One region of the Streptomyces sp. NPDC005483 genome, then DNA from elsewhere that is predicted to be linked to it. Evidence: riboswitches for the same ligand, from Rfam matches in the RefSeq annotation. Region 1 holds a riboswitch; the other holds the start of a gene.
The links. A riboswitch is a leader RNA that binds a small molecule or an ion and turns the genes downstream of it on or off. The one in region 1 is predicted to bind thiamine pyrophosphate.
Positions count from the first base shown of each region.

Region 1 (5,482 bases):
GCCACGCGTCGAGGTCAGCGGCGCCCACGGGCCCCTCCCCCAACGGCACGTGACCCTCCGGGACTTCCTCCCTGGCCCGGGTCCGCACCATCAGCTCCGCCCAGCGCAGGGCGCCCCCGGTGTGCCGCAGCAGCCGCTCCAGCGACCAGTCCGGACACGTCGGCACGGTCGCCGACAGGTCGGCCCCGGAGGTCACCACAGCCCTCAACAGGCCCACCTGGTGGGCGATCTCGTCGCAGTAACGGTCGTGCGCGAGCAGGGTCATGCCCCGCACTGTAGGTCCGCCCTGGTCAGCCCAGCACCACAATTTCGTCCGGGTCGAACTCCACCCCGACCGCGTCCCCGACCTCCGGCGCCGCGCGCAGCGCACACGCGGCCTCCAACCGCGGCCCGCCGCCTTCCGAGGGGTGCAGGTGTACGGCGACATGCGTGCCCTTGAAGGTGCGCGCGGCGACCGTGCAGCGTAGCCCCTCCTCGGCCGTCACGAGCCGTACTCCCGCGGGCCGCACCAGCACGCTCCGGACTCCCTGGGCGGCGCCCGGAGGCACCGGCACCTTGCCCCACGCCGTGTCCGCCGCCTCACCCGTCACCGTCCCCTCGACCACGTTCTCGAAGCCGAGGAAGCGGGCCACGAACTCGTCGGCCGGCCGCTGCCACACCTCGAGCGGCGTACCGGACTGGGCGATCCGCCCGTCCCGCATCACCACGACCCGGTCGGCGAGCGCGAAGGCCTCGCCCTGGTCGTGGGTGACCGCGAGCACGGTGGTGCCCAACCGCCCGAACAGCTCCCGCAGTTCGACGACCAGCCGCTCCCGCAGTGACCGGTCCAGCTGACCGAGCGGCTCGTCGAGCATCAGCAGCCGGGGCCGGGGGGCGAGCGCCCGGGCCAGCGCGACCCGCTGCTGCTCACCGCCGGACAGCGCGCCGACGGCCCGCCGGTCGGCACCCGGAAGCCCGACGAGATCCAGCAACTCCCGCACCCGCGCGTCCTGTTGCGCCCTCGAAGCCCCGTGCATGCGCAGCCCGAAGGCCACGTTGGCGCCCACGTCCCGCTGCGGGAACAACTGGTGGTCCTGGAACATCAGCCCGACCCCGCGCTTGTGCGCGGGCACTCCGTCCTGGTCGCACCCGTCGAGCAACACCCGCCCGTCGCCCAGCGGTTGGAGCCCGGCCACCGCCCGCAGCAGCGTCGACTTGCCGCTCCCGCTGGGGCCGAGCACGCACACGATCTCGTGCTCGGCGACATCGAGGTCCACCCCGTCGAGCACGGCTCGCCCACTGAACCGTACGGTCGCGTCCTGAAGGCTCAGCAGCATCTAGAACTCCCCGGTCCGGTCGGTCCGCAGCCGTTCGAGGACCAGCAGCGCCACCGCGCACACCACCATCAGGATCGTCGAGAGGGCCATCGCCTGGCCGTAGTTGAGGTCCCCGGCCCGCCCGAGCAGCCGGGCCACGGCGACCGGCAGCGTCGGGTTGTCGGGCCGTGCGATGAACACGGTCGCCCCGAACTCACCCAGTGACACGGCGAAGGCGAAGCCTGCCGCGATCAGCAACGCCCGCCGCACCATGGGCAGATCGACCTCCCGCCACACCCGCCACGGCGAGGCCCCGAGCACGGCGGCGGCCTCCCGCAGCCGGTGGTCCACGGCCCGCAGCACCGGCAGCATGGTCCGGACGACGAACGGCACCCCGACCAGCGCCTGCGCGAGCGGCACCAGGATCCAGGACTGCCTGAGGTCCAGCGGCGGCTCGTCGAGGGAGATCAGGAACCCGAAGCCGACGGTCACCGCGGACACCCCGAGCGGCAGCATCAGCAGCGCGTCGAAACCCCGTACGAACCGCCCGGCGTCCCGCCGCGTCAACGCCGCCGCCGCGAGCCCCCCGACGAGCACCGCGAGGGCGGTCGCGGCGAGGGCGTACTCCAGCGAGTTCCCGACCGCCTCGATCGGCGCGACGAGGAAGACCCCGCCGTCGCTGCGGGTCAGCGCCCGGTAGTAGCCGAAGTCGGAGGTGTCCAGCGACCGTTGCACGAGGACGGCGAGCGGCAGCACGAGGAGTACGGCGACGCTGCCCACGACGCCGGCCAGCAGCCCCCACTCCCCCGCGCCGCGCGGCCGCCGGGCGGTGACGGACGCGTCGACGAGCCGCAGGGCGGTCTCCCGGCGCCGTACGGTCCAGGCGTGCACGGCGAGGACCGCGCCCACCGCGACGAACTGGATCAGCGTCAGCACGGCGGCCGTGGACAGGTCGAAGATCTCGGAGGTCTGCCGGTAGATCTCCACCTCGAGGGTCGAGAACGTCGGCCCGCCGAGGATCTGCACCACGCCGAAGGAGGTGAAGGTGAAGAGGAAGACCATCAGCGCGGCGGCGGCCACGGCGGGCGCGAGCGCGGGCAGCGTGACCGTCCGCCACGCCGTGAGCCGGGACGCGCCCAGCATCCGCGCGGCCTCCTCCTGACGCGGGTCCAGCTGCGCCCAGAGCCCGCCGACGGTCCGTACGACGACCGCGTAGTTGAAGAAGACGTGCGCGAGCAGGATCGCCCACACGGTGGTGTCCAGCCGTACGCCCCAGAGGTCGTCCGTGAGGCCGCCCCTTCCGACGAGTGCCAGGAAGGCCGTACCGACGACGACCGTCGGCAGCACGAAGGGGACGGTGACCACGGCCCGCAGGACCTGCTTGCCGGGGAAGTCGAAGCGCGCGAAGGCGTACGTGCCGGGGAGCGCGATCAGGAGCGTGAGCGCGGTGGAGGCGAGCGCCTGCCAGGTGGTGAACCACAGCACGTGCCGGATGTCCGGCTGGGCGAGGACGTCGGTGATCCTGCCGAACTGCCAGGTCCCGCCCGCCTTGAGTCCGCGCGTGACGATCGCGGCGACGGGATAGGCGAAGAAGACGGCGAAGAACGCGACGGGCACGGCCATGAGCCCGAGCCGGGCCGCCGCGTTCCTGACGCCCTGGCGGGGCCTTACTTCAGTACGAGCGAGGTCCACGACTTGACCCAGTCGTCACGGTTGTCGGCGATCTTCGCCGGGTCCATGGTCTCGGGATCCTTGGCCTGCGGACCGTACTCGGTGAACTCGGCCGGCACCTGGGCGCCGTCCACGACCGGGTACACGAACATGTTGAGCGGCATGTCCTGCTGGAACTCCTTGGTGAGCAGGAAGTCCAGGAACGCCTTGCCGCCCTTGGTGTTCTTCGCGTTGCTCAGCAGCCCCGCGTACTCGATCTGCCGGAAGCAGGTGCCCTGCGCGACCCCGGTGGGCGCGGTCGTCGGCTTCGGGTCCGCGTAGATCACCTCGGCGGGCGGCGAGGAGGCGTACGACACCACGAGCGGCCGGTCGGCCTTCGCCTTCTTCCCCCCTGCGGAACCTGAGAACTCGTCGTTGTAGGCCTGCTCCCAGCCGTCGACGACCTTGACGCCGTTGGCCTTGAGCTTCTTCCAGTAGCCCTGCCAGCCGTCGTCGCCGTACTTCGCGGCCGAGCCGAGCAGGAACCCGAGTCCCGGCGAGGAGGTGGAGGCGTTCTCGGTGACGAGGAGGTTCTTGTAGGCGGGCTTGATCAGATCGTCGTACGACGTCGGCGGCTGGAGCTTGTGCGCGGTGAACCAGGCCTTGTCGTAGTTGACGCAGATGTCGCCGCTGTCGATGGGCGTGACCCGGTGCTTGTCCTGGTCGACCCGGTACTCGGCCTTGATCCCGTCGGCGCCCTTCGCCTCGTACGGCTGGAAGAGGCCGTTGTCGAGCGCGCGGGAGAGCAGGGTGTTGTCGACGCCGAAGAAGACGTCGCCCTGCGGGTTGTCCTTGGTCAGGATGGCCTTGTTGACGGCCTGTCCGGCGTCGCCGTCCTCCAGGACCTTCACCTTGTAGCCGGACTTCTTCTCGAAGTCGGCGAGGACGCTCTTGGAGACGGCCCACGAGTCGTGGCTGACCAGGGTGACGGTCTTGGAGTCGGAGGATGTGCCGCCGTCGGACGATCCGCAGGCGGACAGGCCGAGCATGCCCAGGCCGACGACGACAGCAAAGTACTTCTTGTTGTTCACGGTGATGACCGAACTTCCTACCCAGAATGACCTGGGCGAGGTTCAGAGGGTCTGCGGCCCGATTGCCGCACTCTCAGCGCTGTGGCGCTCCCCTGTCGGATATGAAGATGTACGTACGTGTACGTACGTCAGACTACCGCTCGGTCGCCGCGAGCTGACCGCAGGCCCCGTCGATCTCCTGCCCACGGGTGTCCCTGACGGTCACCGGCACCCCGTGCGCGGCGATCGCCTCGACGAACGCCTTCTCGTCCTCGGGCCGGGAGGCGGTCCACTTGGACCCGGGAGTCGGGTTCAGCGGAATCAGATTCACATGCACGGGCTTGCCCCGGAGCAGCCGCCCGAGGCGGTCTCCCCGCCAGGCCTGGTCGTTGATGTCCCGGATGAGGGCGTACTCGATCGACAGCCGACGTCCGCTCTTCTCGACGTACTCGAACCCGGCGTCGAGCACCTCGCGCACCTTCCACCGTGTGTTCACGGGGACGAGGGTGTCGCGCAGCTCGTCGTCGGGCGCGTGCAGGGAGATCGCTAGCCGGCACTTGAAGCCCTCGTCGGAGAACCGCTGAATCGCGGGCACGAGACCGACGGTCGACACGGTGATACCGCGCTGCGAGAGCCCCAGCCCGTCAGGGGCGGGATCGGTGAGCGCGCGAATGGAGCCGACGACCCGCTTGTAGTTGGCGAGCGGCTCCCCCATCCCCATGAAGACGATGTTGGACAGCCGCGCGGGCCCGCCCGGCACCTCCCCGTCCCGCAGCGCCCGCATCCCGTCCACGATCTGGTGGACGATCTCGGCGGTGGACAGATTCCGGTCCAGCCCGGCCTGCCCGGTGGCACAGAAGGGACAGTTCATCCCACAGCCCGCCTGCGAGCTGATGCACATGGTCACCCGGTCCGGGTACCGCATCAGCACCGACTCCACGAGCGTCCCGTCGAACAGCCGCCACAGCGTCTTGCGCGTGGTCCCCTGGTCGGTCGACAGATGCCGCACGACGGTCATGAGCTCGGGAAGCAGCGCCTCCTGGAGCTTGCCGCGCGCGCCGGCCGGGATGTCCGTCCACTGCGCCGGGTCGTGCGCGTACCGCGCGAAGTAGTGCTGCGAGAGCTGCTTGGCACGAAACGGCTTCTCCCCGATCCCCGCCACGACCTCCTTGCGCTCGGCGGGCGTGAGGTCGGCGAGGTGCCGCGGCGGCTTCTGGGCTCCGCGGGGGGCGACGAAAGTGAGTTCTCCGGGCTTAGGCATAGCCATACCAGTGTCGCAGATCATCCAGGCCCCCCGATCAAAGGAGCTGGACACCGCCGTACGAGACAGCGAGGCCGATCGCGGTGACGAGCGGTCCGATCACGTACCCGCCCCATTTCCTGTCCTGGATCCCCCGCACCAGCGCGACGCTCAAGACCGCGCCGAGGACCACGATGCCGATGCCGACGATCAGGATCAGGAATCCG
Region 1 covers NZ_JBEXEA010000008.1:138,157-143,638, forward strand. The annotation lists gene ABZT06_RS17375 (maleylpyruvate isomerase family mycothiol-dependent enzyme) at 1-265, opposite strand, end outside; gene ABZT06_RS17380 (ABC transporter ATP-binding protein) at 291-1,316, opposite strand; gene ABZT06_RS17385 (iron ABC transporter permease) at 1,317-2,987, opposite strand; gene ABZT06_RS17390 (thiamine ABC transporter substrate-binding protein) at 2,963-4,036, opposite strand; TPP riboswitch at 4,033-4,140, opposite strand; gene rlmN (23S rRNA (adenine(2503)-C(2))-methyltransferase RlmN) at 4,170-5,276, opposite strand; gene ABZT06_RS17400 (hypothetical protein) at 5,314-5,482, opposite strand, start outside.

Region 2 (5,482 bases), on a different contig from region 1:
AGGTCCCGGCCAGGCCCTTGACGACCTTCTGCTCGGCCCCGTCGATGAAGGCGGCGGGGACGTGCAGCGCGCGGTTCTCACCACGGCGTACGGCGATGAGCTGGCCGTCCTTGACCAGCTGCCGCACACGCGTCACCTCGACATCGAGCATCTCGGCGATGTCGGGGAGGGTGAGCCAGGCGGGGACGAGAGCATCGATCTTTGCGTCAATCTCGGTCACGGGATTAAGCGTGCCATCCCGCACTGACAGTCGGAAGCCGGGGCGCCTCCGACGGGTGGCGAAGGGGTGGGCGGACGGGCGCCGACGCCCTCCCCTCGCGACGAGAACAGGCGGCGGAACCGGCCGCCCGAAGCCTGCCGAGCCGCCTCCCGCAGGCGACAGGGGGCATGGCGACGAGTGCCGACGGCCCGCACCCACGCCCTCTCCCCTCGCGACGGGAAGAAACGGCGCTACCGGCCGCCCGCACCCCGCCGAACCACCCCTGACCAGCGACAGCGCGATGTGCCACCGGACGCCGACACACCTGCGCGCGCCCTCCCGCCGCAGCGGGAGACAGCGCAGGACCGGCCGTCGGCCTCCCGCAAAGGTCTCCGCTCTGGTCGGCGCCGGCCCATGGTCGTCGGGTTCCACCGGGCACCACCGCCGGGCGGATCGGCGTCGTGGCGGAAACGGGCCGTCGGGCGGGTCGTGGAAGCCCACCCGCGTCCTGGCCGTCGCCCGGGATCAGCCCGGGGCGTTTACGCCGTCGCCGCCTTCAGCGGTCTCGCCGGGTCCACCAGCAGCTCCGGATCCAGCACCGTGCCCGCGTCGATGAGCCGGCGGCCCTGGGCCAGGTCCCGGGGGCGGCCCACCGCCAGGAGGGCCACCAGGCGGTTCTCGCGCAGCCAGCACACCGTCCAGGCGGGACCGGACGGCTCGCCGCGCCACAGGGTCGTGTCGGCGGACGCGTGGTGCCCGGCGTACTGGACGAAGCGGCCGAACTGCTCGGACCAGAAGTACGGGACCGGGTCGTAGACCGTCGGGGTCTCACCCAGGATGTCGGCGGCCACCGTGCGGGGGCCCTGGAGGGCGTTGTCCCAGTGGTGGACCAGCAGGCGCTCGCCATACCTCCCCGAGGGGAAGGAGGCGCAGTCGCCGACCGCGTAGACGTCCGGCACGGAGGTGCGCAGGCGCTCGTCGGCGACGACCTCGCGGTGGGCGCCGAGCTCGATGCCGGAACCGGCGAGCCAGGCCGTGGCGGGCCGGGCCCCGATACCGACCACGACGGCGCCCGCGGGCACCCGGGAGCCGTCGTCCAGGACGACCGCGCCGGGCTCGACGCGCTCCACGCGCGCGTGTGTGCGCAGCACGGCACCCGCGTCGGCGTACCAGGAGGACATCGGCGCGGCCACCTCGGCGGGCAGCGCGCCCGCGAGCGGCCGGTCGGCGGCTTCCACGACCGTCACCGCGCAGCCCGCCTCGCGCGCGGCGGTGGCGAACTCGGCGCCGATCCAGCCCGCGCCGACGACCACGATGTCGTGCTGCCGGGCGAGCACCGGGCGCAGCCGCTCGGCGTCGTCCAGGGTGCGCAGCAGATGCACCCCGGGCACGCCCTCCGTGCCGGGCAGCCGGATCGGTTCCGCGCCGGTGGCGAGGACGAGGACGTCGTACGGGACGGGCCCTGCCTCGGTGTCCAGTTCGTGCGCTTCGGGGCGCACCCCCGACACCTCGCGGCCCAGCAGCAGTTCGATGCCGAGGGCCTCGAAGTCCACGTCGAACGCGGAGCCCTCGGCCTTGCCCAGCAGTACGGCTTTGGAGAGCGGCGGACGGTCGTACGGCTGATGGGGTTCCGCGCCGATGATCGTGACGGTCCCGGCGAAGCCCTGTTCGCGCAGGGCGACCGCCGTCTGTACCCCGGCCATGCCCGCGCCGACCACGACCACCCGCCGCTGCGCCCGCGCCTGCGTCTGCTCGCTCATTTGATCACCATAGTCAACTGACAATCAGTCAGTCAGGAGTCGTGCGCCGTGACCTGCTGCACAACCTCGTCGACCTGTTCCACGACACTCGTCCCGCTGCCCGCCTGCGACTCCCACTCCCACGTCTCCTCCAGCCGCACCCGGCCGTCGGCAAGCTCGGCCACGGTCGAGACGCAGTGCCCGGAGGATGTCGTTCCGTCATGCTTGAGCTGGACGTAGCGGAAGTCGAGACGGTCCCCCGCGCGCGTGCCGACCAGATGTCCGCGTACGACGTCACCGCCCGCGTACTCGGCCCAGATCTCCCCGTCCTTCTCGTGGTAGGTGAACCGGGTCCGCGTACCCACCTGACCTGGGGCCTGATCGGCCACCGGGGCGAGGACGAGGCCGTCGAGCGAGCGGGGCATGGTGGAAGGCTCCCTTACAGAGGCGCGCGGGCACGGGCTAGGGTGGCCAACGTAGAGCACTCGCGGGAGCCCGGACGCACCGGGCTGAGAGGGAGGCTGGCGGCCTCCGACCGTACGAACCTGATCCGGGTCATGCCGGCGAAGGGAGGGGCTGGACGCCCATGTCCTCACGTACGTCAGACGTCCTCGTCGTCGGGGGCGGCATCATCGGCCTGGTCACGGCCTGGCGGGCCGCACAACGCGGTCTCACCACCGCCGTGGTGGATCCGGAACCGGGCGGCGGGGCCGCCCAGGTGGCCGCCGGGATGCTGGCCGCGGTCACCGAACTGCACTACGGCGAGCAGACCCTGCTGAGCCTGAACCTCGCCTCCGCCCAGCGCTATCCCGACTTCGCGGCCGAGCTCACCGACCTCACCGGTCTCGACCTGGGCTACCGCCGGTGCGGCACGCTCGCCGTGGCGCTGGACGCCGACGACCGCGCTCATCTCCGCGAACTGCACGCGCTGCAACGGCAGTCGGGGCTGGAGTCGGAGTGGCTGTCCGGCCGGGAGTGCCGGCGGCTGGAGCCGATGCTCGCGCCGGGGGTGCGGGGCGGGCTGCGGGTGGACGGCGACCACCAGATCGATCCGCGCCGGCTCACGCGCGCGTTGCTGGCCGCGTGCGAGCGGGCCGGCGTGGTGTTCCACCGCGCGTGGGCCCAAGGCCTTCGTGTCGTACGGGACCGGGCCGCCGGGATCGCCACCACGGACGGCGAGGAACTGGGGGCGGCCCAGGTGGTACTCGCCGCCGGAAGCCTCAGCGGGCGCCTGGAAGGCGTCCCGCGGGCCCTCCTGCCTCCCGTACGGCCCGTGAAGGGGCAGGTACTGCGCCTGACCGTGCCGCCGCGCCTCGCGCCCTTCCTGAGCCGTACCGTGCGCGCCGTCGTGCGCGGCAGCCAGGTCTACCTGGTGCCGCGCGAGAGCGGCGAGCTGGTGATCGGCGCGACCAGCGAGGAGCTGGGCTGGGACACGACAGTGACCGCGGGCGGGGTGTACGAGCTGCTGCGGGACGCGCACGAACTGGTCCCCGGCATCACCGAGCTGCCGCTGACGGAGACCCGCGCGGGGCTGCGCCCGGGCTCCCCGGACAACGCCCCGCTGCTCGGCCCGACGGACCTGCCCGGCCTCCTGCTGGCCACCGGGCACTACCGCAACGGCGTGCTGCTGACCCCGGTCACCGGGGACGCGCTGGCGCACGCGCTGACGACCGGTGAACTGCCGGACGTGGCCCGTCCGTTCACCCCCGGTCGGTTTCTGGAGTCCGTGGAGCAGCCGGCATGAACATCTCCGTCAACGGGGAGCCGCGCCGGTTCGCTCCCGGCACGGCTCTCGACACCGTCGTACGGGCGCTGACGCCGGCACCCTCCGGGGTGGCCGCCGCGCTCAACGAGACCGTCGTCCCGCGCGCGCAGTGGCCCTCGACGTCCCTCTCCGAGGGCGACCGCGTGGAAGTCCTCACCGCCGTCCAAGGAGGCTGACCCATGGCCGACGATCCCTTTGTCATCGGCGGTACGTCCTTCTCGTCCCGGCTGATCATGGGCACGGGCGGGGCGCCCAGCCTGGAGGTGCTGGAGCGGGCGCTGGTCGCCTCCGGCACGGAGCTGACGACGGTCGCCATGCGCCGCGTGAACCCCTCGGTGCACGGCTCGGTGCTGTCCGTGCTGGAGAAGCTCGGCATCCTGGTCCTTCCGAACACGGCAGGCTGTTTCACCGCCGGGGAGGCCGTCCTGACGGCCCGCCTCGCGCGCGAGGCGCTCGGCACCGACCTGGTCAAGCTGGAGGTCATCGCCGACGAGCGCACCCTGCTGCCGGACCCCATAGAGCTGCTGGACGCGGCCGAGACCCTGGTGGACGATGGCTTCACGGTGCTGCCGTACACCAACGACGACCCCGTGCTGGCCCGCAAGCTGGAGGACGTCGGCTGCGCGGCGATCATGCCGCTCGGCTCGCCGATCGGCTCGGGCCTCGGCATCCGCAACCCGCACAACTTCCAGCTGATCGTCGAGCACGCGCGCGTACCGGTGATCCTGGATGCGGGGGCGGGCACGGCGTCGGACGCGGCCCTTGCGATGGAGCTGGGCTGCGCGGGTGTGATGCTCGCCTCGGCGGTGACGCGGGCGCAGGAGCCGGAGCTGATGGCGCACGCGATGCGGCACGCGGTGGAGGCGGGGCGGCTGGCCCACCGGGCGGGGCGCATCCCCCGGCGGCATTTCGCCGAGGCGTCGTCTCCTGCGGAGGGCTTGGCGGCGTTGGATCCGGAGCGGCCGGCCTTTCGGTGAGCCGCGCCCGGAAAGGTGCCTCGCCGGGGCGTCCGTGCGGCGATGTGGCGGCCGGTCGCGCAGTTGTCCGCCCCGTAGGACGCATCCGGTGCACCCGCCTCACAGGGCCCCACGTGCGATCCTCGTCACAGCTCGGCTGCAGTCACGCCCCGATACCGGCCGAACCGGATGGACTGTCAGCGGCGGCTCGTAGACTCGCCTGCGTGGATACGACGCTTCAGGACCCGCTGGTCGGGCAGGTGCTCGACGGCCGCTATCGCGTGGACGCGCGGATCGCGGTCGGCGGGATGGCCACGGTCTACCGGGCCCTGGACACCCGTCTGGACCGCGTGCTCGCGCTCAAGGTGATGCACCCCGCGCTCGCGGCGGACGGGACCTTCGTCGAGCGGTTCATCCGGGAGGCCAAGTCCGTCGCCCGGCTCGCCCACCCCAATGTCGTGCAGGTCTTCGACCAGGGCACCGACGGGTCGTACGTCTATCTCGCCATGGAGTACGTCGCCGGCTGCACCCTGCGTGACGTGCTGCGCGAGCGCGGGGCCCTGCAGCCGCGCGCCGCCCTGGACATCCTGGAGCCCGTGCTGGCCGCGCTCGGCGCCGCGCACCGCGCCGGTTTCGTGCACCGGGACATGAAGCCGGAGAACGTCCTGATAGGGGACGACGGCCGGGTCAAGGTCGCCGACTTCGGTCTCGTGCGGTCCGTGAACAACGTGACCAGCACCACCGGAGCCGTCCTCGGCACCGTGTCCTATCTCTCGCCCGAGCAGATCGAGCAGCCGGGCGCCGCCGACGCCCGCGTCGACGT
Region 2 covers NZ_JBEXEA010000014.1:256,421-261,902, forward strand. The annotation lists gene ABZT06_RS27040 (Rv2175c family DNA-binding protein) at 1-220, opposite strand, end outside; gene ABZT06_RS27045 (FAD-dependent oxidoreductase) at 739-1,959, opposite strand; gene ABZT06_RS27050 (hypothetical protein) at 1,992-2,363, opposite strand; TPP riboswitch at 2,416-2,527, shown strand; gene thiO (glycine oxidase ThiO) at 2,525-3,682, shown strand; gene thiS (sulfur carrier protein ThiS) at 3,679-3,879, shown strand; gene ABZT06_RS27065 (thiazole synthase) at 3,883-4,680, shown strand; gene pknB (Stk1 family PASTA domain-containing Ser/Thr kinase) at 4,884-5,482, shown strand, end outside.
Region 2: linked by a shared signal. The riboswitch ahead of thiO (glycine oxidase ThiO) and the one ahead of ABZT06_RS17390 (thiamine ABC transporter substrate-binding protein) in region 1 are both predicted to bind thiamine pyrophosphate.